DNA from 4 places in the Protofrankia sp. CiP1_Cm_nod2 genome. Region 1 is predicted to be linked to each of the others. Evidence: predicted binding sites of a transcription regulator. Region 1 holds the regulator's gene; each other region holds the start of a gene.
The links. The regulator LexA, encoded in region 1, represses DNA repair genes until DNA is damaged. The targets are predictions, from matches to a motif close to CGAACNNNNGTTCG.
Positions count from the first base shown of each region.

Region 2: the regulator LexA is predicted to act here: its motif matches at 1,679-1,692, upstream of dnaB (replicative DNA helicase).
Region 3: the regulator LexA is predicted to act here: its motif matches at 5,682-5,695, upstream of NBW84_RS10270 (alpha-ketoglutarate-dependent dioxygenase AlkB).
Region 4: the regulator LexA is predicted to act here: its motif matches at 4,118-4,131, upstream of NBW84_RS11955 (HNH endonuclease signature motif containing protein).

Region 1 covers NZ_CAKKTL010000093.1:3,100-10,578, reverse strand. The annotation lists gene NBW84_RS12360 (hypothetical protein) at 1-129, opposite strand, end outside; gene NBW84_RS12355 (hypothetical protein) at 123-869, opposite strand; gene NBW84_RS12350 (vitamin B12-dependent ribonucleotide reductase) at 1,013-3,988, opposite strand; gene nrdR (transcriptional regulator NrdR) at 4,057-4,518, opposite strand; gene NBW84_RS12340 (LysM peptidoglycan-binding domain-containing protein) at 4,696-4,998, opposite strand; gene lexA (transcriptional repressor LexA) at 5,284-6,033, shown strand; gene miaA (tRNA (adenosine(37)-N6)-dimethylallyltransferase MiaA) at 6,051-6,965, shown strand; gene NBW84_RS12325 (EAL domain-containing protein) at 7,031-7,479, shown strand, end outside.
Region 2 covers NZ_CAKKTL010000016.1:5,539-13,017, forward strand. The annotation lists gene NBW84_RS03135 (single-stranded DNA-binding protein) at 1-388, shown strand, start outside; gene rpsR (30S ribosomal protein S18) at 486-722, shown strand; gene rplI (50S ribosomal protein L9) at 734-1,180, shown strand; gene dnaB (replicative DNA helicase) at 1,818-3,185, shown strand; gene NBW84_RS03155 (DUF4143 domain-containing protein) at 3,410-4,654, shown strand; partial or broken gene NBW84_RS24050 (tetratricopeptide repeat protein) at 4,819-5,046, opposite strand; gene NBW84_RS03170 (helix-turn-helix domain-containing protein) at 5,116-5,997, opposite strand; gene NBW84_RS03175 (hypothetical protein) at 6,168-6,371, opposite strand; gene NBW84_RS03180 (hypothetical protein) at 7,472-7,479, shown strand, end outside.
Region 3 covers NZ_CAKKTL010000070.1:7,483-14,961, forward strand. The annotation lists gene NBW84_RS10250 (FadR/GntR family transcriptional regulator) at 626-1,432, opposite strand; gene NBW84_RS10255 (lysophospholipid acyltransferase family protein) at 2,197-2,943, opposite strand; gene NBW84_RS10260 (M50 family metallopeptidase) at 3,314-3,937, shown strand; gene NBW84_RS10265 (SOS response-associated peptidase) at 4,235-4,993, shown strand; gene NBW84_RS10270 (alpha-ketoglutarate-dependent dioxygenase AlkB) at 5,074-5,667, opposite strand; gene NBW84_RS10275 (DUF308 domain-containing protein) at 5,893-6,447, opposite strand; gene NBW84_RS10280 (YceI family protein) at 6,793-7,356, opposite strand; partial or broken gene NBW84_RS10285 (MFS transporter) at 7,381-7,479, opposite strand, start outside.
Region 4 covers NZ_CAKKTL010000089.1:3,388-10,866, reverse strand. The annotation lists partial or broken gene NBW84_RS11970 (phospho-sugar mutase) at 1-679, opposite strand, end outside; gene NBW84_RS11965 (hypothetical protein) at 775-1,095, opposite strand; gene NBW84_RS11960 (purine-nucleoside phosphorylase) at 1,105-1,947, opposite strand; gene NBW84_RS11955 (HNH endonuclease signature motif containing protein) at 2,523-4,007, opposite strand; gene NBW84_RS11950 (hypothetical protein) at 4,299-5,399, opposite strand; gene NBW84_RS11945 (methylmalonyl-CoA mutase family protein) at 5,946-7,479, shown strand, end outside.

The DNA of each region.
Region 1 (7,479 bases):
ACCGTCGCCGTTCACAGCCCGGTCGAGCCAGCTCAGGAAGATGGCGTGCGGGATGGCCTCCCGGTAGGGCCTCTTCACCCTGAGCATTGGCTCGTTGTTCCGCCAATAGCGGGCGAGCGTGGTCAGCATGTCCGGCACGTCGAAACGGCCGTCGGGGCGGACGAAGTCCCGCGGTGCTGGAAGCGCCCCCGGTCACGCACGACGATCTCGGCCAGCGCGCGGGCGATGACCTCATCGTAGATCGGGTTGGCGATCCGCAGGCCGCCGTCGGGCGTCTCGGCGACCAGGCCGAGGTCGCGCGCATAGGACCGGTCGTCCGAGCAGGTCAGGTCAGCCGGCTCGTCGGTGCTAGCGAGAACGGGCTCGAGAACCCGGCGTACCGCCGGCTCCTGGAGCCGGCGGACGAGTGAGTCGAGGTGACTTGGCCGGGCCTGGATGATCCGTTCCCGGGCAGCGTTGACGTGTTCCACCGAGACCGGCTCTGTGACCGGGACCTTCATCCGGTCGACGATCTCGGCCGCCAGCGCGTTGACCAGCCAGGGCTGGCCCGTGGTCAGCCGGTGCACCTGCTCCACGGCCTCATCGGTGAACACCCGATCGGTCTCTGCCGTGTGCTGACTGTAAAGATCGTGGATCTCGTCCAGCGTGAAGTCACCGAGTCGCAGCGACTCGACGATGACGTTGAACGGGCTCGGCCCCCCGGACAGTTCTGGGCTGCCGCCGGCGGCGACCTTGTAGTGGCGAACGTCCCGCAGCCCGCACAGCGCGACCGAGGCCGGGAACGCACTCGGACGGTATTCAAAGCCGGTGCGCAGCTGGGAGAGCACCCTGACCAGGGTCGCCCCCTCCAGCGAGTCGATCTCGTCCACGCACCGGCCTCCGCTGCCTACCGACCACAACCCGATCAACGCAACTCTACGGACAGCGCTCGGCGTGGTCCTGCGACGGCTCGACAGCCGAAGGCTATCTAGATCAGGCGAAATACCGCATCCCGCCGCGATACCGCCCGGTCTCAGCTGCAGCCGCTGGTGGAGCCGCACTGCTCGCACACGTAGCAGCTGCCTGCGGGACGCATGGTGACCCCGCAGGTGAAGCACAGCGGCGCGTCCACCACGTTCTGCGCCGACAGCGCCTCGCCCGGTGGGACGCTGCGCGGCAGTTCGCCCCGCACCTCCCGGGCCGACAGGCCCACCGGGTGGGTGTGACCGGTCTCGGCGGGCACCGTCGGCACCGCCGCGGCACCGGCCGCCGCCGCCTCGTTCGCCGCGGGCCCGGCCGTCGCGGAGCCGGTCGCCTCGGCCGGCCCGGCGTCGGCTGTCTCCACCGTGTCCGTTTCCACCGCGTCCGGCTGGCCGGCCCCGCCGTGCTGGCCGGTGAGCTGGCGGGCCCGCTCCCGCGCGCTGAGGACGCCGAGCTCCGCGCGGGTCTGCTCGGGGAGGTAGTCCAGGGCCAGGCGACGGAAGAGGTAGTCCATCACCGACTGGGCGATCCGCACGTCCGGGTCGTCGGTCATGCCGGCCGGCTCGAAGCGCATGTTGATGAACTTGCGGACGTAGGTCTCCAACGGGACGCCGTGCTGGAGCGCGATCGAGACCGCGATGGCGAACGCGTCCATCACGCCGGAGAGGGTCGAGCCCTGCTTCGACATCTTGATGAAGACCTCGCCGAGCCCGTCGTCGGGATACGACCCGGCGGTCAGATACCCCTCGGCACCGCCCACGGTGAAGGAGACGGTCTGCGACTGGCGGATCTTCGGCAGCCGGCGCCGGACCGGACGGTGCTCCCCGGGCTGTGCGGCGGCGGGCTGTGCGGCCGGCTGCTCGCCCGCGCCCCCGGTCACGGACCGCTTCGCGCCGCGCAGGTCCGACAGCGGCTGGCCGACCTTGCAGTTGTCCCGGTAGATCGCCAGCGCCTTCAGACCGAGCCGCCACCCCTCCAGGTAGATCTGCTCGACGTCCTCGACCGTGGCCGACGTGGGCATGTTGACGGTCTTGGAGATGGCGCCGGACAGGAACGGCTGGACCGCCGCCATCATCCGGATGTGGCCCATCGGGCTGATGGCCCGCTCCCCGATCGCGCAGTCGAAGACCTCGTAGTGCTCGCGGCGCAGGCCGGGGGCGTCGATGACGTGACCGTGCTCGGCGATGTACTCGACGATCGCCTCGACGGTCTCCTCGGCGTAGCCGAGAGCGCGCAGCGCGGCGGGAACCGTCTGGTTGACGATCCGCATGCTGGAGCCGCCGACCATCTTCTTCATCTTCACCAGCGCGAGGTCGGGCTCGATGCCGGTGGTGTCGCAGTCCATCGCCAAGCCGATCGTGCCGGTCGGGGCGAGCAGGCTGACCTGCGCGTTGCGCCAGCCGTGCTTCTCCCCGACGCCCTGGGCGCGCTCCCACTCGCGGGCGGCGACGGCGAGCACCCGGGCGTCGTCGACCCCGACCGTGCGGACGGCGTCCGTGGCGGCGGCGTGCTTGCGGATCACCCGGCGGTGGGCGTCGGTGTTGCGGGCGAAGCCGTCGTAGGCCCCGAGCGCCGCCGCGAGCTCCGCCGAGCGGCGGTAGGCCGTCGCGGTCATCAGCGACGTGACGGCCGCGCCCATGGCCCGGCCGCCCTCGGAGTCGTACGCGCGGCCGGTGGCCATCAGCAGCGCGCCGAGGTTGGCGTAGCCGATGCCGAGCTGGCGGAACATCCGGGTCACCCGCGTGATCTCCGGAGTCGGGAAGTCCGCGAAGCAGATCGAGATGTCCATCGCCGTGATGATCAGCTCGACGGCCGCCACGAACGCGTCGGCGTCGAAGCTGAGGTCCTTGCGCAGGAACTTCATCAGGTTCAGCGACGCCAGGTTGCAGCTGGAGTTGTCCAGGTGCACGTATTCGCTGCACGGGTTGCTGGCGCTGATCCGGCCGGACTCCGGGCAGGTGTGCCAGTCGTTGATCGTGTCGTCGTACTGGATCCCGGGATCCGCGCAGTCCCAGGCCGCCTGGGCGATGGAGCGGAACAGCGACCGGGCCCGGAGGGTCTCGATCGTGCGCCCGTCGAGCCTGGCCCGCAGGTCGAAGCCGGCGTCGTCGACGACGGCCCGCATGAACTCGTCCGTCACCCGCACGGAGTTGTTGGCGTTCTGGTACTGCACCGAGACGATGTCACGGCCGCCGAGATCCATGTCGAAGCCGGCGTCCCGCAACGCACGGATCTTGCTCTCCTCGCGGGACTTGGTCTCGACGAAGTCGACGATGTCCGGATGGTCGACGTCGAGCACGACCATCTTCGCGGCCCGCCTGGTCGCGCCGCCCGACTTGATCGTGCCGGCCGAGGCGTCGGCCCCGCGCATGAAGCTCACCGGGCCCGAAGCGGTGCCGCCGGAGGACAGCAGCTCCTTCGACGATCGGATACGCGACAGGTTCAGCCCGGCGCCCGACCCGCCCTTGAAGATCAGCCCCTCCTCCCGGTACCAGTTGAGGATCGACTCCATCGTGTCGTCGACCGAGAGGATGAAGCAGGCCGAGACCTGCTGCGGCGCGGGGGTGCCGACGTTGAACCACACCGGGCTGTTGAAGCTGAACACCTGGTGCAGCAGCATCCAGGTCAGTTCGTGCTCGAAGATCTCGGCGTCCGCCGGCGAGGCGAAGTACCCGTGCTCGGTGCCGGCCGCGCCGTAGGCGCGCACGACCCGGTCGATGAGCTGGCGCAGGGACCACTCGCGGGCGGAGCTGCCGAGCGCGCCGCGGAAGTACTTGCTCGTGACGATGTTCGTGGCGTTCACCGACCAGAAGTCGGGGAACTCCACCCCGCGCTGCTCGAAGTTGACCGAGCCGTCGCGCCAGTTGGTCATGACGACGTCCCGCAGCTCCCAGGTGACCTCGTCATAGGGGTGGACGCCCGGCGAGGTGTTGACGCGTCGCACCTGCAGGCCAGCGGCCCTGGGGGCGGCCTTGGTGCCGGCCCTGGGGGCGGCCTTGGTCGCTTTCGTGCCACGGTTGTCGGTCATGGCGCTCCTCGTCTGGCGTCGGTCGGATGGTGTTTCTCACCAGCTGTCTGTCGCGTCGGGGTGCGTGGCTACGACGGCGCCCGGTCGGCCCGCCCGCGCAGGTCGGTGATCGCCGTCTCGAAGTCCGCCAGCGAGTCGAAGGAGAGGTACACCGAGGCGAACCGCAGGTAGGCGACCTCGTCGAGCTCCCGCAGCGGCCCGAGGATCGCCCGGCCGATCTCGTCCGAGGCGACCTCGGCGGCCCCCGAGGCACGCAGCGTGTCCTCGACCAGCTGGGCGAGCCGGGCCAGCGCGTCCGCCTGGACCGGCCGCCCCTGGCATGCCCGCCGCACGCCGGCGATCACCTTCCCGCGGCTGAACGGCTCGGTGACACCGCTGCGCTTGATGACTCGCAGTGACGCCTCTTCGATCGTCGTGAAACGACGGCCGCAGGACGGGCACGACCGACGGCGACGGATCGCGGCGCCCTCCTCGGCCTCCCGGCTGTCGACAACCTTGCTGTCAGGGTGCCGACAGAACGGACACCGCACGCACAACCTCCAAGATCTTGTCGACTTACAGCCACGTAACTACAAGATGTTGTGGTCAACACTAGGACCGGACACCACGAGCTGGCAAGCTGGCCCACCCGCGGAACCTCATGACACATGCATCACAGAAGACCCTTCATGCGGACCTGTCATGACAGGCCCGTCATGGCAGGCCCGTCACGGCAGACGGAGCATCTGACCGGGGACGAGATCGGTCGTCTCCAGCCGGTTGAGGCCGGCCAGCCGGGCCACGACCACCCGGGTGTCACCGTCGGGAGCCAGCGCGCGCGCGATGCCCCACAGCGTCTCCCCGGAACGCACCACGTGGACGCGCACCGGCCGGTCGTCCCCGGTCGGCGCGGCCGACGACGTCACCCGGGCCACGGACAGCACCAGGCAGGACACCAGCATGACCAGGACAATCAGGACAACCCGGCCCCGCCCGGTCAGCCGCAGCGGAGGCTCAGCCGACGCCCGCATCGTCCACCTCCCCAACTTCCACCAGCACATACCACTTCCAACAACATGATCAAAGAACATCCGTTCGATCGAACGTCTGATCGAGTTTGTACCGCACGGTCCCGACGGAATCGTCGTGACACGCTCGAACAGACGTTTGAGATATCCGGCCGCGGCGGTTACGGTCGTAGCGATCAGATTCAGGTCAGATCCAGGTCGTGGCCGCCAGCTCCGGTTCACGGCAGAACGTCGGATATGCCGGGAGCGCAAGTCTGCCATGACCGACAACGAAGGAGTACGGCAGGGATGACCACCGACGACAACCGCACCCGCCGCGGCCGGCCACCCCGCGGCTCCGTGCGCGACCTGCCGGACGGGCCGGCGGACGCCACGGGCCTGACCCCCCGCCAGCGCAGGGTGCTTGAGGTGATCCGCGACGCCGTCGAGCGCCGAGGCTACCCGCCGAGCGTGCGGGAAATCGGCGATGCGGTGGGGCTCACGAGCACGTCCAGCGTCGCGCACCAGCTCAAGACGCTGGAGGAGAAGGGCTTCCTGCGCCGCGACCCGCACCGCCCGCGGGCCATGGAGGTCCTCTCCGCGCAGGCACCGGTACGCCCCGTGCCACGCCAGGCGCCCGCCGTTGGTACGCTCGCGGCAGGCTCGTCGGCGGCTGGCCCCGCACAGGCGGCCTATGTGCCGGTCCTCGGCCGCATCGCCGCGGGTGGGCCGATCCTCGCCGAGCAGGCGGTCGAGGAGGTCTTCCCGCTCCCCCGCGAGATCGTGGGGGAGGGCACCCTGTTCACCCTGCGGGTCGTCGGGGACTCCATGGTCAACGCCGCGATCTGCGACGGCGACTGGGTGGTCGTCCGCCAGCAGCCGGTCGCGGACAGCGGCGAGATCGTCGCCGCGATGATCGACGGCGAGGCGACGGTCAAGACGCTGCGCCGTCGTGACGGCCACGTCTGGCTCGAGCCGCAGAATCCGGCCTATGCTGACATTCCGGGTGACAGTGCGACGATCCTCGGCCGGATCGTCGCGGTTCTTCGCCGGGTCTGATCCTCCCGGGAGTGAGCATGGGCACAGGTGTCGACCGGCACCGCGCCGGCCGGGTCGTGGCTGTCGTCGGGCCGACAGCGGCCGGCAAGAGCGACCTGGCGATCGCGCTGGCCACCGAGCTGGGCGGTGAGATCGTCAACGCCGACTCCATGCAGCTCTACTGCGGGATGGACATCGGCACCGCCAAGGTGCCGCCGGCGGAACGCGGTGGTGTCCCCCATCACCTGCTCGATGTCTGGGAGGTCACCCGCGCCGCCGACGTAGCGTCCTACCAGGCGCTGGCCCGGCAGGCCGTCGACGGCCTGCTGGCCGCCGGCCGCACGCCGGTGCTCGTGGGCGGCTCCGGGCTCTACGTCCGGGCCGTCCTCGACGACCTCGCCTTCCCCGGCACCGACCCGGCCGTACGGGGACGGCTGGAGCGGGAGCTGTCCGAGCGGGGCCCGGCCGCGCTGCACGCCGATCTCGCCGCGCGGGCGCCGGCGGCGGCGGCGGCCATCCTGCCTGGCAACGGCCGGCGTATCGTGCGCGCGCTGGAGGTGGTGGAGCTCACCGGCGGCTTCACCGCCTCCCTGCCGGAGCACCGCTCGGTCTACGACGTGGTCCAGTTCGGCATCGACCACCCGCAGCTCGACGAGAGGATCGCCGGCCGGGTGGCCGGTATGTGGGCCGCCGGCATGATCGAGGAGGTCCGCGCCCTCGTCGACATGGGCCTGCGGGACGGCCCCACCGCGTCCCGGGCGCTGGGCTACGCCCAGGTTCTCGCCTGGCTCGACGGCGCGCTCGATTCGGCCGAGTCGGCCCGGCTCGCGACAATCGCCGCGACGCGCCGACTTGCACGCAGACAAAGGTCGTGGTTTCGGCGCGATCCTCGCATAATTTGGCTGGACCGTCCCGACGTCGAACAGGTGGCGGGCATGGTCGACTCGGCCTGAACGTGCGACGACTCCGTGGCTCGTTCTTCCCGCCGGCTGGAGACACCCGTCGTCTGGAGACATGTGTGACCGCGATCGAGTTGAACCTCGTCCCGGCCCTGTGTGCCGCGTTCGACGACGGGTCGTTACAACTGCACTACCAGCCCGAGGTCGACCTGCGCACCGGGTCGGTCCCCGGGATGGAGGCGTTCCTGCGCTGGCACCATCCCGACCGGGGGCTGATGAACCCGTCGCAGTTCATGCCGGCCGCCGCGGCCGCGGGCCTGTCCGACCAGGTCGGCCGCTGGGTGTTACGCACCGCCGTGGCCGAGGCCCGGACATGGCACGAAATGGCCGCGGGAACCGCGATCCGCCCGCCCCGGCTGTGGGTCAACGTGACCGCCGACCAGCTGACCCGGCCCGGTTTCGCGATCGAGGTGGAACAGCTCCTGCACGGCCGTGCGCTGCCGCCGGGAGCGCTCGGGCTGGAGTTCACCGAACAGACCCTCGGCCTCGCGCGCGTCGGGGTGCCCCG
Region 2 (7,479 bases), on a different contig from region 1:
CTCCATCTGGCGGCAGGCCGCCGAGCATGTCGCGGAGTCGTTGCAGAAGGGCGCCCGGGTCATCGTCCAGGGCCGGCTCAAGCAGCGGTCGTTCGAGACCCGCGAGGGCGAGAAGCGGACCGTGGTCGAGCTGGACGTCGACGAGATCGGCCCGTCGCTGCGGTACGCCACCGCCAAGGTCGTCAAGGCCGGTCGTGGCGGTGGCCCTGCCGGCGGCGGATACGGTGGGCAGCCTGGCGGATACGGTGGGCCGCCGGCGTCCGGAGGGCCGCCCGCGGGCGGTGGCTACGGCGGGCCGTCCGGTGGCGGCTCGGGGTACGGCGGCGGGCCTGCCGACGACCCGTGGTCGGCGTCGCCCGGCGGCTACTCCGAGGAGCCCCCGTTCTGATCCGGCCGATCCCCAGCAGCGCCTGACCGGGGCCGAGCCCACCGGCGTCGGGCCGAGGCCCTGACGCCGGGACGAAGCCATGACATAGGAGTGCACGATGGCCAAGGCGGCCGTGCGCAAGCCGAAGAAGAAGGTTTGCGTGTTCTGCAAGGACAAGACCGACTACATCGACTACAAGGACACCTCGCTGCTGCGGAAGTTCATCTCCGACCGTGGCAAGATCCGCGCTCGGCGGGTGACCGGCAACTGCAGCCAGCACCAGCGTGACATCGCGATCGCGGTGAAGAACAGCCGGGAGATGGCCCTGCTGCCCTACACCTCGACGGCCCGCTGAGGAGGATGACGATGAAGCTCATCCTCACCCATGAGGTGCCCGGCCTCGGCAGCCCGGGTGACACGGTCCAGGTCGCTGCGGGGTACGGGCGCAACTACCTCATTCCCCGCCGGTACGCGATCGTGGCCACCCGGGGCGCCGAGAAGCAGATCGAGCAGATCCGTCGGGCCCGGTCGGCCCGGGAGATACGCGATCTCGGGCAGGCGAAGGAGATCGCCGGCCAGCTCGCTACCCTGCCGATCCGGCTGGTCAGCCGGGCGGGCAAGGAGGGCCGGCTGTTCGGTTCGGTGACAGCGGCGGACGTGGTGGCGGCCGTGGCCGCCGCCGGCGGCCCGGACCTGGACCGTCGACGGGTCGAGCTGCCCTCGCCGATCAAGGCGCTCGGGTCCCACACCGTGTCGGTGCATCTGCACCAGGAGGTCGTGGCGACCGTCAAGCTGGACGTCGTCTCCGCCTGATGACCGCCCGCCCGCGGCCGGCGCCCTGACGGGGCGGGCACGGGCAAAGGCCACGCGATGATCTCTGTCGCGTGGCCTTTGCCTTGGGCGCGCACGCTCCTGCTGGGCCGGCCGATGCCGGCGTCGCGGTCACCCGTTGTGCTTCCTGGGCGGCTGACCGTCAGGCGGCTGGACGTCAGGCGGCTGGACGTGCGGAGGCCGGTTCGGGGGTCCGCGTACGATTCGTCGTCGAATTTCTTCCATCCACAGGGGATGGACGGTGATGACGCCCTTCCTGCGCTGATAGCAGCACAGTCGACGCCGGCGCCGACTGGTTGTCCACAGCCCCGACGGGCTTGTCCCAGCGATTTCCCCAGCCTTTCCGGGGTTGTACACAAAGTTATCCACAGAGCCTGTGGATAACTTTTTGGCTGCCGGCCGGGCCCGCTCATACAGTCGACGCCCGGTGGAGTGCTCGACGAGACACCTCTCGAGGATTGACGGGGCCACCACCGTAGGCGAACATATGTTCGACTACGGTGTGGTGTGGAACTGTACCGCGCGGGACGGCACTGCGCGGGACCGTACTGCGCGGGACTGTGACGCGCGGGAGAGGGGCAGGCATGACGGGGGCCACGATCATGACGGGGTCACGGCCATGACGCTGACCGATGTCGACCGCGCCCGGGCCGCTTCCGGCGGGCCGGTCGAGCTCGACCGCACGCCGCCGCATGATCTGGCCGCCGAGCAGAGCGCGCTGGGCGGCATGATGCTGTCGAAGGACGCGATCGCCGACGTCGTCGAGGTGCTCTCCGCGAGCGACTTCTACCGCCCCGCGCACAGCACGGTCTACGGCGTCATCGGCGATCTCTACGGCCGTGGCGAGCCGGCTGACGTGATCAGCGTCGCCGCCGAGCTCGCCCGACGGGACCTGCTCGAGCGCGTCGGCGGGCCGGGCTACCTGCACACCCTCATCTCCAGCGTCCCGACCGCGGCGAACGCCGGCTACTACGCCCGCATCGTCGCGGAGAAGGCTGTTCTGCGCCGTCTCGCCGAGGCGGGCACCCGCATCGTCCAGCTCGCCTACGGCCCCGCCCAGGACGTGGACGAGGTGGTCGACCGCGCGCAGGCCGCCGTCTACGAGGTCACCGAACGCCGCTCGAGTGAGGACTACGCGCCCCTCGGCGACCTGCTCAACCCCGCGCTGGAGGAGATCGAGGCGATCGCGGGGCACGACGGCGCGCTGACCGGCGTCCCCACCGGCTTCAACGATCTCGACGAGCTGACCAACGGTCTCCACGGCGGCCAACTGTGGATCATTGCGGCCAGGCCCGCCGTCGGCAAGAGCACACTCGGGCTGGACCTCGCCCGGTCCGCGTCGATCCGTAACGGCATGACGTCCGTGATCTTCTCGCTGGAGATGAGCCGGATGGAGATCACCATGCGGCTGCTGTCGGCGGAGGCGCGGGTGTCCCTGCAGAACATCCGCACCGGCCGGCTCACCGATGACGACTGGGCCCGCCTGGCCCGCCGGATGGGCGAGGTCGCCGACGCGCCCCTGTTCATCGACGACAGCCCGCACCTGACCATGATGGAGATCCGGGCGAAGGCCCGCCGCCTGAAGCAGCGCAACGGCCTGCGGATGATCGTCCTCGACTACCTCCAGCTGATGTCCTCGCCGAAGCGCACCGAGAGCCGCCAGCAGGAGGTCAGCGAGATATCGCGCTCGCTCAAGCTGCTCGCCAAGGAGCTCGACATCCCGGTGGTGGCGATCTCCCAGCTCAACCGTGCCTCGGAGCAGCGCGCGGACAAACGCCCGCAGATCTCCGACCTGCGCGAGTCCGGCTCCCTGGAGCAGGACGCGGACGCCGTGATCCTGCTGTACCGGGAGGACGCCGTGGAGAAGGAGTCGGCCCGCGCCGGCGAGGCCGACCTGATCGTCGCCAAGCACCGCAACGGCCCGACCGGCACCGTCACCGTCACTTTCCAGGGCCACTACTCCCGCTTCATGGACATGGCCGGCTGACCCGAACAGCCAGCTGACCCGAACAGCGCGACGCTCCACACCACCGATCAGTTCAAGATCTCCAGTCGCCGCTCCACCCTCCCGTATCGACCCGCCCCTACCGGCCTCGCAGGTGATCGACATCAAAACATGCAGGTGATCGGCATCGAAGGACGCAGGTGATCGGCACTGAAGCGTGCAGGTGATCGGCATTCAAGGCTGCGGGAAATCGGTACCCTGAGATCATGGATGCTGCCGGCTACGTCCCGCGGATGGTGGACTCCCTGCTCTCGGAGCTGGTGACGCAGCTACCGGCGTTGCTGATGGTGGGCCCCCGCGCGACCGGCAAGACAACCACCGCGCGTCGGCTGGCCCGCTCCACCGTCCGTCTCGACCGTCCAGTCGAGGCCGCTGCCTTCCGTGCCGATCCGGACACGGCGCTGCGTGCGCTGCCCGAGCCGGTCCTGCTCGATGAATGGCAGGAGGTCCCCGATGTCCTCGGCGCGGTGAAGAGAGCGGTCGACGACGACCCCCGGCCGGGCCGCTTCCTGCTGACCGGCAGCGTCATGGCCGACCTGGAGACCCGGACCTGGCCGGGTACCGGGCGTGTGATCCGGCTGCCCCTCTACGGGCTCACAGTAAGGGAGGCCGATCGGCGCTCGCCCGGGACACTGTTCATCGATCGTCTGGCCACCGCCGAACTCGACGCGCTCACCGTGCCCGCGGACCCGCCAGATCTTCTTGGCTACATCGAGCTCGCCCTACGCGGCGGTTTCCCGGACACCGTCCTTCGCCTGAGCGGTCTGGCCAGGCGCGCCTGGCTGACCGGCTACCTCGACCAGTTGGTCACCCGCGATGCCCAGCACGTCGAGTCCCGCCGCGACCCCGACCGGCTCCGCCGCTATGTCGAGGCCCTCGCGCTCACCACCGCCGCCGTCACGACCGACGAGACCATCGTGCGCGCCGCAAACCTGGACCGGCGGACCGTCGTCGCCTACGAGCGGCTCATGACCAATCTCTTCGTTCTCGACCAGATACCGGCATGGTCCACCCAGCGGCTACAGCGCCTGGTCAAGAGGCCCAAGCGCTACCTCGTGGACTCGTCACTGCTCGGTGCCGCGCTGCGGGCCACGCCACGCGCGGTCCTGCGCGACGGCCACCTGCTCGGGCGCGTCATCGACACGTTCGTCGTCGCGCAGATCCGTCCCGAACTGGCCCTCAGCCCACTGGAGCCCAGGCTCTATCACCTGCGCCAGGAGGACGGCCGTCGCGAGATCGACCTGCTGATCGAGCTCGGCGGCGACCAGGTCATCGCACTGGAGATCAAAGCCACCGCGGCGCCGAGCACGTCCGACGCCCGCCACCTCGTCTGGCTACGCGACCAGCTCGAAGAGCGCTTCGTCGCCGGAGCCGTCCTGCATACCGGCCCCCGCGCGTTCCGCATCGACGACCGCGTCTTCGCCCTGCCGATCAGCACCCTCTGGGGCTGACAGCCACCTCACGGAGAGAACCGGTGCTCGTAGCGGCGCTGTCCGCATCCGCCGGTTGGCTTCCTCCGGTTCGTTGTCCGCGGCAGCGGCGATGCCGGCGGCGGTCGCGGACAGACCAGCGCCACTTCCGTTCGGTGCCAGCCGCGGGGCAAGGTAGTAGTCCATCATCCAGCAGCCGATTCCTGGTGGATCCACCATTGGAGGGCTTCCTCGGCGCCGAGGGTGTCGCGGTGACGAGGGCCGAGGATCCGGCGGCGTCTGGCCAGAATGTCCTCGCCAAGGGCGCGGGCATCCTGATATCGGCCGAGTCTGCCCAGATAGACGACGAGGTTGTAGGCCGAGGTGAGGGTGTCGGGGTGGTCGGGCCCGAGGACACGACGGCGTCGGGTAAGTGGGCTTCGCCCAGCACGGCCTTGCCACCGGGCTCGCGGCGGTTGCCCTGCCGGGCCCGGGGCGTGTGGTCAGCGTTGTTCGGAGAGGATCTGGTCGATGTAGGCGCGGCGGTGGCGGTCGAGGATCGGGTTGATGTCGGTGGTCGCCTTGCTCTCGAGCTCAGCGAAGATCCGGAGAAGAACCCGGACGGTTTCGGGCTTCTTGTGCGACACCACGGACAGTATCGCCTCGGTGAGCGCGCGGTTCTCGTCCAGTATTTCTATGCTGCTGGACGGCGGCACCACGAGCTCGGTCCCGTTGGGGACCAGAGCGATGGTGATGTTCGGCCGGCTGTCCGCGAGATCCCGGATGCGGTCGATTTGGGCGATCATGGCCGCGGGTGCCGCCACCGGATAGGCGAGTACCGACTCCAGCAGCACGAAGTAGAAGGTCCGCCGTTCGTCGTAGAGGATGCGCTGCCGTTCCATCCGCAGGGCGACCGCCTGGGCGCCCTCGGCGAGGTAGTCGATGTCGAACAGCTCGCAGAAACGCAGGATGATCGCCTGTGCGTACTCGCTCGTCTGCAACAGGCCGGGCACGAGGGTCGGCTGGAAGAAGCGGACGACCTGGGCGGCGGACTCGTGCTCAAGGTACTGGGGCTGGAAGCGGCCGATGTAGGGGCTGGGGTCGATGACCGGGTCCGCGCCGGACACAAGGCGTTCGGCGGCCTGCCGGAACTGCGACACCACAGGCTCCGGCTCGTTGAGGGCACGCACGATTGCCTCGACGTCGTCAGGGCCGGGTGTGACCGCGCCGGTCTCTATCCGGGAGATTTTGGACTGGCTCATCCCGGTCCGGCCGGCGAGCTCCTGGCCGCTGAGCCGGTGCCGGTGCCGCAGGGCCGCGAGTTCGGCTCCCAGCTGCGCCCCGGCCGCTCGGCCTGACGCGTCGTCGTCCGGGAGGTTCCTCATGCCATACCCTTCCGAGTTGGTCCGGAGATCCGAGCGGCCCAGCTCCCTGGCTGGCCGGAATGACAGCGGCGCGGTGACGGGTGATGTTCGCGCCGCCGCGGCGGCTCGTGCGCGGGTTCGTCGTGTGCGGGGTTCCTTCAGGCCGTGTGGGTGAGCTGGCCGGGGGCCGGTCAGGCCTGGAGCGCCTGGGCGGCCTGGCGCAGGAGCGCGACCGGGATGCGGACCATGGACTCGCCGTCCGGCATGTTGTGACCGGAGTTGACCACGTATCCCTGTACCAGGACGGTATCGGGGCCCTCCTGGTAGACGGTTGGACAACTTCCCGAATAGTCGCAGGATGTAGCAATGACTATACCTGGCGTGCTGGTGCTCACGGTGGCTCCTGGTCGCGATGAAGGGCAGGGCGGAACGGCCCGGTGTCCGGCGGGTCATGGTCGGCGCGATCGTGTTTTCGCGCCGGGGCTGCGGGAACAGAGCCCGCAAGGCCCGCGGGGCCGGGTTCCCGACTCCCGGGGTCGCGGAGGCCCTACTCATCTTCCTCCGGACGCCGGCGGGTCGTCTATGCTCGTCGAGTCGTCGGCTATGCGGGTGGGCTGGCCGACTGGAGCATCGACGAATGGCTCGCCTCTTGTGGGGGCTGACCAGCATCCTAGCCGGCCTGCTGGGCTGCTTGCCCGACTGGGCTCCGGTCCGGGAGCGGGCGCGTGGGAGCGGCGAATCATCAAGATCATTTATCCATCCGCCCTTGTGGGTGGGTGGATTATGAATTGTTCGATCTTCATGAATAGTTCTTGCGTTACCACAGTTTGGTCTGCATAGTGGAGGCATCTCGCCGCAGCGAGGCGGCCCCTCCTTCTCAGGGATGTGGCGCTATGAGGCAGAGTCCGCGAACCGCGAGACCGATGCCCTGGCCTGATCAGGTGTCGGTTCGCGGGTTCATCCGAGGGCCGCCGGGCGCTGGGCCACTCCTGATTATGCGTATGGCATGAGGACGCTCCGGCGCGTCCCGGTGGGCGGATTCACCTGATCTCAGGGGTGGGCCGCTCTTCGTCGTCTCCGGGCTTTCCAGGCCCTCGGGCGGGCGGGGTGAACCATACTCGCGCGCTCTTCGGCCAGCGCCCGCGCGGACCGGGGCGGCGGTCCATGCGATCCCGGATCCCGCGGCCGCGCAAGACGATTCCTGAGAGTCCTGAGATTCCTGAGAGACACGGGAGAGATGTGGAAAGGTAGCAATGAGCATCTATTCGGAAACAACGACCATGTCGGGCAGCTCGCCCGGCGCGGTCGGCGGGAGGGTGTTGGCGCACCCGCCCGCCGAACCGGACCAGTCTGACCCGCACCCCGGTTGGCCCCGGTGGGAGAACGGACCGTCCTCGACAATAGTCCTTCTCCCGCGTCCGCTGTTCCAGACAGGTAACCGCTTGGTATCCAGCTTCCGGATCCACGTTGTCGACCAGCCCCGGCGGGAGGAGCGATGACCAC
Region 3 (7,479 bases), on a different contig from region 1:
GGCGGCAATGTGTGTCGGGCTGAAGCTGTCGGTGTCATAGCGTGGATACGGTACGTGTTTTGACAACACCGGTGATGGATGCAACTCTGCCTGAGTGGTGTGGCGTGGGGCCGCACCGTCGGTGGATGGTCGAATGACCGGGCACCGCGCACCGAGGAGTGGACGGACCATTGACGGCGCTGCACTATTCATCTTTCAGGCATCGGAGCGTTACCGGTCGTCGGCGGGCCCAGGCTGATCCGATCCGTTGTCCCGGTAATGCCGCCCAGGTTGTCTGTGATGAGGGACACCGCTGGTGGGCCGTCCGCTGGTCGCTTGTCGGCCTGCTCGCCGATGGCCCCTTCGAGACGCGGGCGGCCGCGCTGGAACGGGCGAACAGCTCACCCCAACTGTGACGACATGCGACAGCCGTCTCGTTCCGGGACGGCTTCCGTCGGCCCATCGGTAGCCGATTCTCGCAAAAACAGATAAATGATATGCCCTATTCGGCTGTCGACCGAAAATGACGAGATCTTTTTCTCGTGTGCGAGATCCGTATTCCGTGGCAGGCGGGTTGGGCCGTGGCAGGCCCGGTTGCCCGGGCCGCGAACGGACCAGCAGCCGTGGTACCGACGACCTCGCCGGGTCAGCCGAGCAGGTCGAGCACGGTTGTGGCGACCGGGCCGTTGGTCAGATCCTGACTGGTTTCCAGCAGGTGCGCGCGCCACAGCTCTTCCGCGGCCCTGACCTCACGTGCCTCGATGAGGTCCACGACCCGCTCGTGCTCCAGGAGGCGCCGACGGCTGGCGAGCCGCTGTTCGGCGCTGCGTTCCGGGCCTGGGTGGGACAGCGTCGCGAGATCGAGAATGTGACGCAGCATCCCTGACAGCACCGACAGCGTCGTGTTCCCGGCAAGCTTGACCAGCAGGACGTGGAAGGCGAGATCGGCCTGCAGGTACTGGCCCGGGTCGTCGGTGCTGACGGCGGCCGCTGTCTCGCTCACCGCCAGCCGGAGCTTGTCCAGGTCTTCCTGGGCGCGATTCTCCGCCAGCAACGCCACGCACGGTGGTTCGATCACAGCGCGGGCCTGGTGGATGTCGGCAAGGGTCGTCCCGCGGTATTCCAGGACCAACGCGGCGTAGCGGGCCGCGATGTCCCCGTTCGGGATGTGTACGCGCGCGCCACCATGCGCGCCGCGCCTGACCGTGATCAGGGCTTCGGATTCCAGGACCCGGAAGGCCTCGCGCAGCGTCGGCCGGGAGACCCCGAACTGCTCCATGAGGGTGGCCTCGGGTGGGAGGGCATCGCCCTCCACGAGCTCTCCCCGCACGATGCGGCGGCGAAGGTGTGCCGCGACGAGTTCGGCGGTTTTCGGGACCCGGACCTGCTGCCCGATCGCGACCACCGTGCCGACCCTGCTAGCAGCAGGCATCGCCAGCTCTTGTACAGCCATCGTGGGCGCCTCCGTCGACGACGAACAGGTAGGTCTGTATAAACGTGGAACCGGTGAACCAAGTGGGGTAGTACAAATGTTGTTGGTGCTTGAGGTTACCAATGGGTCGTCCGGTCTCCCTAGAGAGCCTTGACACATTTGGGGTCTGGATGTTGTCCGACAGTAGCCTTTGCCTTGTCCAGGAGTGCCCGTGGGCCACCGGCATGGGCTGGACGGTCGTGGTGCTGAAATCCCCGGAGTACCCTTCGCCCAGCTACTTTTGGCCCCGTGCTATAAGCTCGGCCGGGACGCAGACGCCTGTCGCCGGGCCGGCTGCAGCCCGTGGCCCCGCTCGTCATTGGCTGTCGCCATTGGGACATGCCACCGTTGTTGACATCTGGGACGCGGTTGGCCAGGTGAGCGGTTGGCCAGGTGAAGCGTGCGCCGTCGCCTGTCGCCTTCGGGACAGCTCTTTCCGTAGATGTCAGTCGTGACTTAAAAGTCAACCCGTTGGGTATCGGTAGGTTTAGTGACTGTCCGATGGCTCCGGGTTGCCTGAATCGGGTTTTTTGACTGATCGATTAGTGATGGGGGGCCGCTCAGCTCGCGGCTGGCGTACCGGCCTGCCGGGCAGGCGGATCTCCGACGTTACCGGGTGAAAGTGTTCGTGTCGCTTCGGATGTGCTGACGGTGCGACGTTTCCGGTATGGGAACGGATGTGTTTTCGGGCTGTTCCAGGAAGATCCAGACACCTTCGCGTCTCCGCGGATGTCGTATAAGGGACGTTACTTCTTGTCGCGTGACTCGGCCTGCTCCCGGGCGACCGTCTCGGGTGTGGGCGCGCTGCCACCGAGATGGGCCGGCAGCCACCATGGCGATTCACCCGGGAGTGGCGGTGGGTAGTCACGCTGGGCATCGGTCAGCAGTTTCAACACGGCATCCGAGAGCAGTTGGGTGCCGGCCGCCGCGGGTGCGAGCTCGGCGGGCGGGATCGGTTCGCCGACGACGATCGAGACCGTGGCGCCGCGCGCGGCACGGAAGTTGCGCGGCCGCCCCTTGGTCAGAATGCGCTGGCTGCCCCAGACGGCCATCGGCAGCGCCGGGACATTGGCTTCGACGGCCATCCGAGCCGCCCCGGTCTTGAAGGGCTGGAGGCAGAAGCTGCGGTTGAGCGTCGACTCGGGGAAGATCCCCACGAGCTCGCCGGCCCGCAGCGCCGCCACCGCGTGGTGGTAGGACCCCGCGCCCGCCGACCGGTCCACGGGAATATGGCGCATCCCGCGCATGAGGGGCCCGGCGATCGGGTGGGAGAAGACGTCGTGCTTGGCCATGAAGCGGACCAGGCGTCGGTGGGAGCGCCAGAACGGGACGCCGGCGAGGGCAAAGTCCAGGTAGGAGACGTGGTTGATGACGACGACGCATCCGCCTGTGGCCGGTATGTGCTCCTGGCCTCGGACGTCGAGCCTGAGATCGAGCGCCTTGAAGAAGCCGAGCGCGAAGCGGATCACTGGCTTGTAGACGAGTTCCGCCACCCGCTCCTGACCTCCCGCCTATCTGTGTTGTCCCAACTGTGTCACGTTGGGATGATCGATTTCGATCGGCCACGAAAAGTAGCTGGCCGATCGTACCGTGAGTCGTCGCGAGCCGCCGGGAGACCATGCCGGAAGGGCGGGCAGGCCGTGTCGGACAGGCACTCGACGATCGTTCTCCGCAGCATTGCATACTCAGCTCCACCTGAGCCACATCGGCATCAGCCACATCGGCATCAGCTACATCGGCATCCCAGGGGCCGTCAGCGGTACCGGTTGGACACGATCGGATAGGAGACGTACGACGCCTGACGAGTGGACGCATCTGCTCAGCTCGGGGGATCCGCCGCGTTGGACGGCGCTGGTAGGTGCTGTGATCGCCTTTGTCGTGGTGCTCGACAGCCGGCTGTGGCCGCTGGCCCGGCATGTGATCACCATTGCTCATGAGGGAGGGCATGCGCTGGCCGCGGTCGGCAGCGGCCGGCGGCTCGGTGGTATCCGGCTGCATTCCGACACGTCCGGTGTGACCGTGTCGGCCGGGCGGCCGACCGGGCCGGGCGTCGTCGTCACGGTCGCGGCCGGCTACATCACGCCCTCGTTGCTCGGCCTCGGCGCCGCCGCCCTGCTCGCGGTCGATCAGGTGAGCCTGATGCTGCGGCTGAGTGTCGTCCTGCTCCTGGGGGTGCTCGTCGCCATCCGCAACGCCTTCGGCGTGCTGTCCATCGTGCTCAGCATCGGGACCGTCGTGGCCGTGTCGGTCCTGGCCTCGGAGCGTCCCCAGCAGTTGTTCGCCATGTCCATCACCTGGTTCCTCCTCTTCGGTGGGCTGCGGCCGATCATCGAGGTGCAGCGGACCCGCAGCCGGGGACGTGCGCCGACGTCGGATCCGGATCAGCTGGCCCGGCTGACCGGCATGCCCGCGGGGCTGTGGGTGCTGTTCTTCGCCTTCGTCTCCCTGTTCTGCCTTGTCATGTCGGCCGAATGGCTCGTGCGGTAGCAGCCCGTGTGACGGCCGCCCGGACGGCAACGGTCCGTGTGGTGGTGGCCCGTGCGGTGACTGTGTGGCGCGGGCATACCGTGCTCCACGCCCGGCTCCCGGGAGCCGGGCTCCCGGCAGGCGTGCCCTTGGCGGACATGGTTTCGGCAGACACAGCTTTGGTGGGCACGGCTCTGGCAGGCACGGCTCTGATGGGCACGGCCTCGGTGGGCGGTTGCCGCCGGCGCCCGCCAGAGGTCGGGCGGGCACCAGCGGAGGCCATGCGGTACGGGTGGTTGTCTGGCACACTACGAACACATGTGCGGTCGCTACGCCAACGCCCTGGGTGGGCAGCAGCTCGCAGAGTCGTTCTCCGCGCGTGACGAGACAGGCGGCGTACAACCGAATTTCAACGTCGCGCCGACCGCTTCGGCGCCGGTGGTCGTCATCCCGCCGGGCCAGCAGCCGACACCGGCTCCCCGGCTGCGGCTGGCGCGCTGGGGCCTGGTGCCCTCGTGGGCCAAGGACGCCGCCATCGGCAACAAAATGATCAATGCCAGGGCGGAGACCGTGGCGGCCAAACCCGCGTTCCGTGCCGCGCTGCGGGCCCGCCGCTGCCTCGTCCCGATCACGGGTTACTACGAGTGGCAGCGGACCAAGGAGGCCCGGCGCGCGCAGCCGTACCTGGTACGCCCGGTCGACGGCGAACTCGCCGCGCTCGCGGGACTGTACGAGCTGTGGCGTCCGCCCACGGGCGGCACGCTCGCGACCTTCACCATCATCACCACTACGGCGCCGGCCGGTCTGGAGTCCCTGCATCCACGCTCGCCGGTCGTCCTTCCTCCGGCGGACTGGTCGCACTGGCTTGATCCTGCCCTGGCCGATCCGGCGGTGCTGACCAGCATGCTCGGACCCGCGCCAGCCGGAGTGCTGCGCGCCTACCCGGTCGACACCCAGGTCGGCAACGTGCGTAACAACGGCCCGCATCTGCTGGAGCCGGTCACCCCGGCCGGCGACGGGGACGGCGTGGGCTCGCGGGCCGCCCGCTCCGGTGCGGCCCCGGTCGACCGTGAGTGACTTCCGTCCATGGGCCATCCGCCGGATGACGCGCTCCAGGCGCGCCGGTGAGAGCGTTCTGAAGCTGACGAGGAGGCCCCTCACGCGGCCCACCGCCAGGACGCGCTGATCCGCGGGCCGCAGGAAGCGACTTTCGGGACCGCGTGCTCCCAGTCGGCCTGGCAGCGGCCGCCTATCACCAGAAGATCTCCGGACGCGGGGAGCAGCGTCCGGCCGGCGCCACCACCGCGTGGACGGAGCCGGAAGGGACGCCGTGCCCCCAGCGTCACGATCGCTATCAGGGTGTTGCCGAGCCTGCGCAGCTCACGGTCGCGGTGGAACGCGACGCTGTCGTCACCGTCCCGGTAGAAGTTGAGCCCGACCGAGCCGAACGGCACCTGATAATGCGCGCACAGAGAGCTACGTATAGTAGCCAGGATGGGATGGGGGAGGGGTTCGGCGGCCTTGTACCACCGTGACAGCCGTGGATCGTCGACCATGCGCTCGTACATCCACCGTCGGCCCTGCCGCCACGGGACCTCGCTGGCGAGGGTCTCGTAAAGGTCGTCGGCGCCGCGCAGCCACCCGGGTGCCACGTCGGCCCACGACGTCCCATCGAGGTGGATACGGCTGAATGCCGGGCTGGTAGTGACCTCGGGATCACCGATGGTCAACAGGCTGCACTGGAGGGGCATAGAAGTACGATACCCGAACATATGTTCGATATCGAGCGTGTCGGGCAGGCCGGCCACCGGGGGCGATGTCCCGGTGGCCCCGCGCTCTGGCAACACGGATGACCGGAGCGGCTCTGGCCGCGGCCACAAGCGCTGCCGGTGCCCGGCGATCCCCGCCCGGGAATGTCGGTGGAAGCCGGCCGGCTCCGCCCGAGCCGGCCGGGCCGGCGATCCGGGTCCTGGGTATCAGGCTCGCGACTCCCGGCGGACCGCAAGAGCGCGCGTGATCTGTGCGACGCCGTGCACGATCAGCTCGATCCCGAATATCACCGCCAGGATGAAGACGGTGGCCGACGGCCACACCAGGGCGAGAATGCCGATGCCCATCGCCAGGAGACCGATGAACAGGCCCCACCCCCATGGGCGTCCGTGCCCGTGCGCGTAGCCGGCCATGGCGACACGCACGGCACCGGCCACCAGCAGGCAGATACCGACGATGAGGGCCAGTGTCCACAAGGTGACACCCGGCCAGGCGAGTGCGACGATCCCGCCGATCACGAGCAGGACACCGAAGAGAGCGGAGGCGTCCTCACCCGCACGGGTCGTCGCGGCCATGTCCATGATTCCGGCCAGCACCAGCCCGACACCGATCAGGATCGCCAGTGTGCGCGCGGCGGCGAAGGGATGGGCGACCAGGAGCGCGCCGAGAACCGTCACCGCGATTCCCAGGAAGAGCCCTGCCATCCAGACCGTGCCCGAAGCTCCGCCGTGGTGACGGTGCGTCTCTGCCGTCGTCATCATGATTGTCATCTCCAGGGTCGCTCATACCTTCCGACCTGGACAAGTGGTTCCCCGCGCCGGGCGCCGCCAGTCCTCGATGCCGGCCCTGGGCGGCTCCCGCTCCCCGGCGCCACGGCGTCTTTCCGCTGCTCCGCTGCTCAGGGCGAACGGTGTCCCGGCCGTTCGTGCCGTGCCCGTCCGCCGCGCGCTGGCCCGGCCGGCGGGCGGCTCCGGCCGGGTGCGCCGGGATGCCCGGCCGGCGCGGTGTGGCCGGCCTACCGGCGGCCCGAGCGGTCCCGGGTTCTGGATCAGGGCGGTTCTTGACCGCTGGCGCGGCTGTCGGCCGTTGGTCCTGTGCGGTCCTGATCAGAACGTCCTGATGGCCGAGATGTCAGCATCGATCGTGACTTTGTCGCCGATGAGGACGCCTCCCGCCTCCAGCGGCGCGTTCCAGGTGAGGCCGAAGTCCTTCCGGCTGAGGGATGACGTGGCGGCGAATCCCACCCGACTGTGGCCGGACGGGTCCACCGCGCTGCCCTGGAACTCGACCGCTACCTCGACCACGCGCGTCGTGCCGTGGATGGTCAGGCCGCCGGTGGCCACGTAGCTGTCCTGGCCGCTTCCTGGCCTGATGCCCGTGCTGGTGAAGGTGATCGTCGGATGCGTGCCGGCATCAAGGAAGTCGGGGGAGCGTAGATGGGTGTCGCGGTCGGCGTTCCCGGTGTCGATGCTGTCGGTGTCGATGCTGATCGTGGCATGTGAGGCCGTGGGAGTGGAGCCGTCGAGGCGCAGTGCGCCCTCGAAGGACCTGAAACTGCCCCGGACGGTCGCCACCATCGCGTGTCGGACGGCGAAGCCGGACCGGCTGTGAACGGGGTCGATCGCCCAGGTGCCGGTGAGCTTCTCGACGGCGCTGCCCGGTACGGTCATGATGTTCTCCTCTCCAGGCTTCTCCTACGATTCGTGCCCCCTGAGGGGCGGGTTCTTCTGTGACTTCGCGGGCCCTACGCGCATGATCTTTTCGTCTGGCCCCAAAGCGATTGCGTGAGCAAC
Region 4 (7,479 bases), on a different contig from region 1:
CCGCCGCCACGTAACTGTCGTGGATCTCCACGCCAAGGCGGATCCAGCCGTCACCGAGGGGAAGGGACGCGGCCGGCCCGACGGCATCGATCGCCGTCTCGATCTCGCTGTCGACGGGAGCGACGATCTGCGCCCCGTTCGCCGGGTCGCCGGACGGTGCGCCCAGGTACACCTTGTAGCCGTTGTCGGTCGCCGGATTGTGACTTGCGGTGACCATGATGCCGGCGTCCGCGCCGAGTCGGCGGACGGCGAACGCCAGCACCGGCGTGGGCACCGGGACAGGCAGCAGGGCCGCCCGCACCCCCGCCCCGGCGAGCACCCGAACACTGTCGAGGGCGAACCGCTCGCTGCCATGCCGGGCATCCGCCCCCACGACAACCAGCGGAAGTGGACGATCATCGTCCGGTGGCGTCCCCGAGCCGGTCGGCGCGGTATCCGCGGGCGTTACTGATGGTGATCTGGTTGTCGTGGCCGAAGCGTCCATGCCGGGCTGTCGGGCGAGCAGCCAGGTGGCCAGGCCCGCCGCCGCCCGTCGGACGACCGCGGTGTTCATCCCGGCCGGGCCGGCGCGAAGCGGCCCACGAAGCCCGGCCGTGCCGAAGCGCAGGGCACCGGAGAACCGTTCACGCAGGGCTTCGAGGTCACCAGTGGTAAGCGCGGCGTCGACCAGAGTGGCCAGTTCGGCCCGGTCGGCCGGCCAGGGATCGTCGGCGATCCACCGCCGGGCCCGGGCGAACAGGTCCGGGAGGCCCGCGTCATCCACAGCGTGCACGTTCATCCCCGATGGGCACGTTCATCCAACATGACCAGTTCACCAGCCTGCCCCAGGACCCGCACGCTCATCCCCACGGATGCGGCCTTCTCGACGGACACGGCCTTCTCGACGGACACGGCCTTCTCGACGGACACGGCCTTCTCGACGGATGCGGCCTTCTCGACGGATGCGGCCTTCTCGACGGATGCGGCCTTCTCGACGGACACGGCCTTCCCGATGGACACGGCCTTCCCGATGGACACGGCCTTCTTGACGGACACGACATTCCCGGCGGGCGCGGCCATCCTGATGGACGTGTTGTCCCGGCGGACGCCGTCCATCTCGACCGATCACAGCCTGGTGATGATCGAGGCGAGCAGTGCGCCCATGCGTCCGGCCGCCTCGGCGCCGGCGGCCAGCACGTCGGTGTGGTCGATCGGCTCGTCGGTCATGCCGGCGGCCAGGTTGGTCACCAGGGACAGCGCCAGCACCTCGGCGCCCTCGGCCCGCGCAGTGATCGTCTCGTGCACGGTCGACATGCCGACCAGGTCGGCGCCGAGCGTCCGCAGCATCCGGATCTCGGCCGGGGTCTCGAAGTGCGGCCCGGGCAGCGCCGCGTAGACCCCTTCGGTGAGGGCCGGGTCGGCGGCTCGCGCCAGCGCGCGTAGCCGCGGGGAGTAGGCGTCGGTGAGGTCGACGAACTGCGGCCCGATCAGGGGTGAACGGCCGGTGAGGTTCAGATGGTCGGAGATCAGTACGGGCTGGCCGACAGTGTGGTCCTCGCGCAGCCCGCCGGCGGCGTTGGTGAGCACCACGGTGGACACACCCGCGGCACAGGCTGTGCGGACACCATGGGCGACGACCCGGGGGTGATAGCCCTCGTAGGCGTGGACCCGGCCGAGGAACAGCAGAAGATGACGTCCACCGAGGGCAACCGAGCGCACCGTCCCGGCGTGGCCGGGGGCACTCGGCGGCGGAAAACCGGCGAGTTCGGCGACGGCCACCTCGCCGGTCACTGTGCCGGTCGCGGCCAGCACGTCCGCGGCGGGCAGCCATCCACTGCCGAGCACGATGGCGATGTCGTGCCGTCCGACACCTGTGATCTCGGCCAGCCGCGCCGCGGCAGCCGTCGCCTCCGCAGCGGCCTGCGCACCCGGCCCAGTAGCCGTCTGCACGGCAATGGTGTCCCGCATGTGGTGACTCTAGCTTCGGTCCCGCCCCGGCGTGTTCCGCTCCGTTGCTGCGCTGGCCTGCTGCGCTGGCCTGCTGCGCTGGCCTGCTGCGCTGGCCTGCTGCCCTGACGGTGACTTGCTGTTCTGACTCGCTCCGCAGCCCTGATCCGCCGCTCTGATTCGCAAGCCGCCCGGTTTACCCATATTTGGGGTGATATCGAAGGCATCCGAGGTACTGACCCTCCACGGCCTGGCCCCTCGCTCATCCCACGGCACCACCACCCATACGGTCGAATCAGTAGACGGAAACTGTCATCGCTCGGAGCCCTGAAAATATTATGTAGAGGAATAATTCGCGGCATCGGATAGCGCCTTCTGCGGCTATCTCGCTGCGCCTGTCTCGATCGGCTCGGGCCTCCGGGTCATCCGGCCCCTTGATGCTGCTGAATATTCGGTGTCTGAGCGTCCGGCGTCGAGACTGTCGAGAATGCCATGGCCATTATGATCATCGAGAGGTGCCATAGCCGGGGTCGCTGCCCACGTGGATGCCACAGGCGGGTGGTAGGACGCCTCTGGAAAGCGGCGGTGAAGCGATCTCAGAAGGGTGGTGAGCCGAGATCCAGAACGCTGTCCCGTCTGGTTCTGTCCGTGTCCGGACCGTGGGCGCCGGCCCTTTTTCTCACGCCGTGGGTACCTCCCCCGCTGTACGTGTCCGTCCCCGGGGCTCCTGGAGCTGCTGATGCGCTCGTTCTCGATATTCCTGCTGTGGAGGCATCCGTTCCCGTGTTGCGCGTTCTGGGAATGTCTGCTCGCGGGGATCCTGCTTGCGAGACGGGGTCGTTGTCTGACCTCCGAGTTATGAGCCCGGCGGGCTCGACGTCCCAGGGTTCGGGGATGCTGGGGTAGACCCGTCCGGTCGGGCTGGTCCACATCGCGGTGTCACCGTCGGTGCGTTGAACCGTCCAGCCGCCCTCGTGTTTGGCCCTGTGGTGGCGCCGGCACAAGGTCAGTAGATTCTCTTCGCTGGTGGGTCCGCCGGCGCTGTGCGGCTGGATGTGGTCGAGGTCGCAGAACTGGGCAGGTTTCCGGCAGCCCGGGAAACGGCAGGTCCGCTGCCGCGTGCGCAGCAGCCGGGCGAGGCCGGGTGCGGGGAAGCGGCGGCCGACCTCGATCGGCCGGTCGCCCTGGGCGGGGTCGGTGAAGATCCGCCGCCAGGTCGCCTCCCGGGCGAGCTCCCGGACGGTTTCTGCGGGGATCGGCCCGTAGCCGGCGAGTTCCCCGGGGGTGTCGCTGACCGCGGCGAGGGTCGCGGCGGAGACGAGTATCCCGACCTCCACGGACACCTCAGCTCCCCGGTCGCGGCCGAGGAGCAGGTCGACGAGGGCGTCGGCGCGGCGGGCGTCCATGCTGGGGCGTTCGTCCGGGCCGGTGTGGGGGATGGTCATGCCAGGGGGCTCGTCCGGGTCGGCGACCGCGCGGGCGAGGGCATCGAGGCGCTGGTAGGCGGCTTGGGCGTCGAGGGCGGGCAGCAACGCCCACAGTTCGGCCATCCCGTCCTCGGCCGGACGAAGCTGCACCTCCCGACCTTTGCGGGCGTGGGCGTGCCGTCGCCGCGCGCCGTCCGGGTCGGCGCTGAGAACGGCCCGGCGCAACGCCTGACGGAACAGGCTGGGACTGCCCCGCCCACCCCGGGCCAGCACCTTCCGCTCGACCGCGGCGGCTTTGTCTGCGGACAGGGCGGCGGTTGTCTCGGCGACCGCGCGGACCCGACCCAGATCGATCGCCCCGGTCTCCAGCGCGGCCAGGGTGGCCGGCAGCCGGTCGACGACGGTGACCGCAAGCTCCACGCTGGCCGCGGCAGCGGCCGGGGACAGGGCGAGTTCGGCGGCGATCTCCTCCGCGGCCCACCCCGGCCCGGCCGGGTTCCCCTCCCCGGGCGGGGTGGGCCGCAACGCGGCGAGACGGGCCTGGGCACGCAGCATGACCGCCTCCAGCCCGGCGATCCGCCGCCGCACCGCGGCCATCAGGGACAGGCAGCCGTCCGAGTCACAGGAGGCCACCACCGGCAGACGGCCGGCCATGTCACAGCCCGCCAGCGCTGGCGGGCCACCGCACTCGGCGCGGCCCGTCGGCGCTGGCGGCGGGGCCGGAACCGCCGTGCCAGCCGGGGCTGGGTCGCCCACCCTGGTATCGAACATATGTACGAGTATAGTCGCTTATATGGACATTTTCACCCCTGACGACGATCGCTCTCCCGGCCCTCCGCACAGGCGCAGGACGCAGACCGCATACGAGAGGCATCCATAATGATCTATAAAGTCCGGTTGCGCCGGGCCGGTGCCTGGTGGCCGACGGTTGGTCATGATCGTGCGTCAGCGGCCCGGGGGGCCGGCGGCGGGGCGGAAGTCGTGGTCCGGATGGTCCCGGGTGGCTGGGCCACCCGGGACCCGGGGCCAGTCCCAGGCCACCCCGTAGTGGAGCCCGCGGGAAAGCTCGACGAAGTCCTTGCGGACGTATCCGAGGCTGCTCGGCACAAGCCAGTGCTCCTCGTCGTCCGGATGCAGCCGGGCCTCCGGGCCGAGCACGCCGCTGAAATACCAGACGCGGACGGGTGGTACCGTCGGGTCGAACTGGAGCTGTACCGTGTATCGGCTGTTCTGCTGCTCTTTCGGTGTGTAGTTCAGGACCGGTGTCATCTCGCGGTCGGTGTGTATGCGCAGCCGGTACACAAAGGAAACGCGGTCGCCGGGGGAAAGCGCCGCCGAGAACTCGAGCTCGGTCACCTCGTACCCGTTCGGGATGAAGGTGGAGCGCCGGACCGCGCAGTTCGCCAGCGCTTCGACGGAGATCACCTCGGGTCGCGGGTCGCTGTGATAGCGGGTGGTCGCCACGTAGTGGTCGATCCCGTCGTCGAGGGCGACCAGGGACCGGAATATCAGCACTTCCGTCGGGATCCGGCCGGAAAGTCGTACCAGCAGCTCGGCCCGGTCAAGGAGAAACCGCGGCCGGCTGGCGTCGAGGAGGCCCGGCGCACCGCTGCCGGCCAGGTAGTCCTGCCAGCCGGCACCGGCGCTGAGCTCCGCGACCCGCTGCCTGAGCAGGAGCGCGGCCTCGACGGTCCCCCGGTAGAACCATTCCCGTACGGTTCGCTCGTGTCGGCCCCGGCGGCGGGCGAGTGCGTCGATCCGGGCCGTCAGGGACGGCTCACCCGGATTCTCGCCGTCAATGTTGAAACCGATCTGGGCACCGGTCCGCAGTTTTTCCTGGGGGATGGCGTGACAGCACTCGACTATGATGTTCTGTAATGCGGCGGCGCGTTGGTCGTCCGACCATTCTCCAGGTGCCGGGGGCAGCAGCCGTACCAGAGGCGAGCTCCTGAGTTTCTCGACGTTCAAACCCGGTCCCGCCGAGAGCGCGACAAGCTCCGCCCTGATCGTCTCGACGGTCAACTGGGTTATGGTGTCGCCGGTCATGGGCAGCCCCGTTCCCGTCCTGGAAACAACCGATCGGACTCCCGGCGGGTCGCGCCGGCCGGGTAGCGTGAACCCGCGCGGCCGCGCGTCGGTTCCGCCGGTGGTGGCGTGCGCCGTGGAGTCTTTCCATCAACGGTAGACGTAATCGTGGGCGCATGTGTGTTTTCCTGGCTGACATCGATAAAAATAATCGCTTTTGCCTGCTTTGTGGCTGGGTCCGGGCGGCTGCCGCGGGGCGTGGCCACCCGGTCGCCCTCGGCCGGCGAGGCCGCCTCGGGGCGACGGGAGCGGCGAGGCGGGTCCCTGAAGCCGACGGCTCCCTCGCTGTGGTCATCTGGCCGCGGTCACCTCCGGTCTGCCGGTCCTCGCCGGGCGCGGGCTGGCGCGTCGGGAGTGATCCGGAGTGGTTCAGCCGTGCTCCTTGCCGCTTCGTCGGCCATCTCGTGGTCCATCCCGTCGGCGATCCCGTCAGGCCGTTGCCGTGACGGCGGTGAACCCGGCGTGAGAATCGCGCATGAGTGGGCCGGGTTTCCCTACGATCTGGCCATGAGCGAGCGTCTGTCGGAGTCCGGCCAGCCGATCAAGCCGGTTTACAGTGCATCCGATCTGCCCGCGGGCCTGACGGAGCGCCTGGGTTCACCCGGTGAGTATCCGTTCACCCGGGGCGTCTACCCGACCATGTACACCGGCAAGCCGTGGACAATGCGGCAGTACGCCGGTTTCGGCACCGCCAGGGAGTCCAACGAGCGGTATCACTCGCTTGTCGCCGCGGGCACCGGCGGGCTTTCGGTCGCGTTCGACCTGCCCACCCAGATGGGTTATGACTCCGACGACCCGATCGCTCACGGCGAGGTCGGGAAGGTCGGGGTGGCGATCGACTCGATCGAGGACATGCGGGTGCTCTTCGCCGGCATCCCGCTGGACAAGGTCTCCACGTCGATGACCATCAACGCGCCGGCGTCCGTCCTGCTGCTGCTATACCAGCTGGTCGCCGAGGAGCAGGGCGTCCCCGGCTCGAAGATCACCGGAACCATTCAGAACGACGTCCTCAAGGAATACATCGCCCGCGGTACCTACATCTATCCGCCCGCGCCGTCCCTGCGGCTGATCGCCGACACGTTTGCGTACTGCCGCAACGAGATCCCCCGGTGGAACACGATCTCGATTTCCGGCTACCACATGGCCGAGGCCGGGGCCACCCCCGCGCAGGAGATCGCTTTCACCCTCGCCAACGGCATCGCCTACGTCCGGGCCGCCGTCGAGGCGGGGCTCGCCGTGGACGAGTTCGCCCCCCGGCTGTCCTTCTTCTTCGTCTCCCGCACGACCCTGCTGGAGGAGGTGGCGAAATTCCGCGCCGCCCGCCGGATCTGGGCGGACGTGATGAAGAACACCTTCGGCGCGACGAACCCCAAGTCGATGATGCTGCGCTTCCACACCCAGACCGCGGGCGTACAGCTCACCGCGCAGCAGCCCGAGGTCAACCTGGTCCGGGTCGCGGTACAGGGCCTCGCCGCCGTGCTGGGCGGCACCCAGAGCCTGCACACGAACTCCTACGACGAGGCCATCGCCCTGCCGACGGTCAAGGCCGCGACCCTGGCGCTGCGTACCCAGCAGGTGCTCGCCTACGAGACGGACATCACCGCCACCGTCGACCCGTTCGCCGGCTCCTACGCGGTCGAGGCCCTCACCGACGATGTCGAGCAGGCCGCCCGCGAGCTCATGGAGCAGGTCGAGAAGCGCGGCGGAGCCGTCGCCGCGATCGAGCAGGGCTACCAGAAGAGCGAGATCGAGAACTCCGCCTACGCGGTCATGCAGGGCATCGAGGACGGTTCACGCACCGTGGTCGGCGTCAACCGCTTCCGTGCCGAGCAGGAGGAGCAGTACGACCCGCTGCGGGTCGACCCGGCGATCGAGGCCGACCAGTCGGCCCGGCTGGCCACCCTGCGCGCCGACCGCGACAACGCCGAGGTGACCCGCCATCTGGACGCGGTGAAGGCCGCCGCGCAGGGCACCGACAACGTCCTCTACCCACTGAAGGAGGCGCTGCGCGCCCGGGCCACGGTCGGCGAGGTCTGCCACG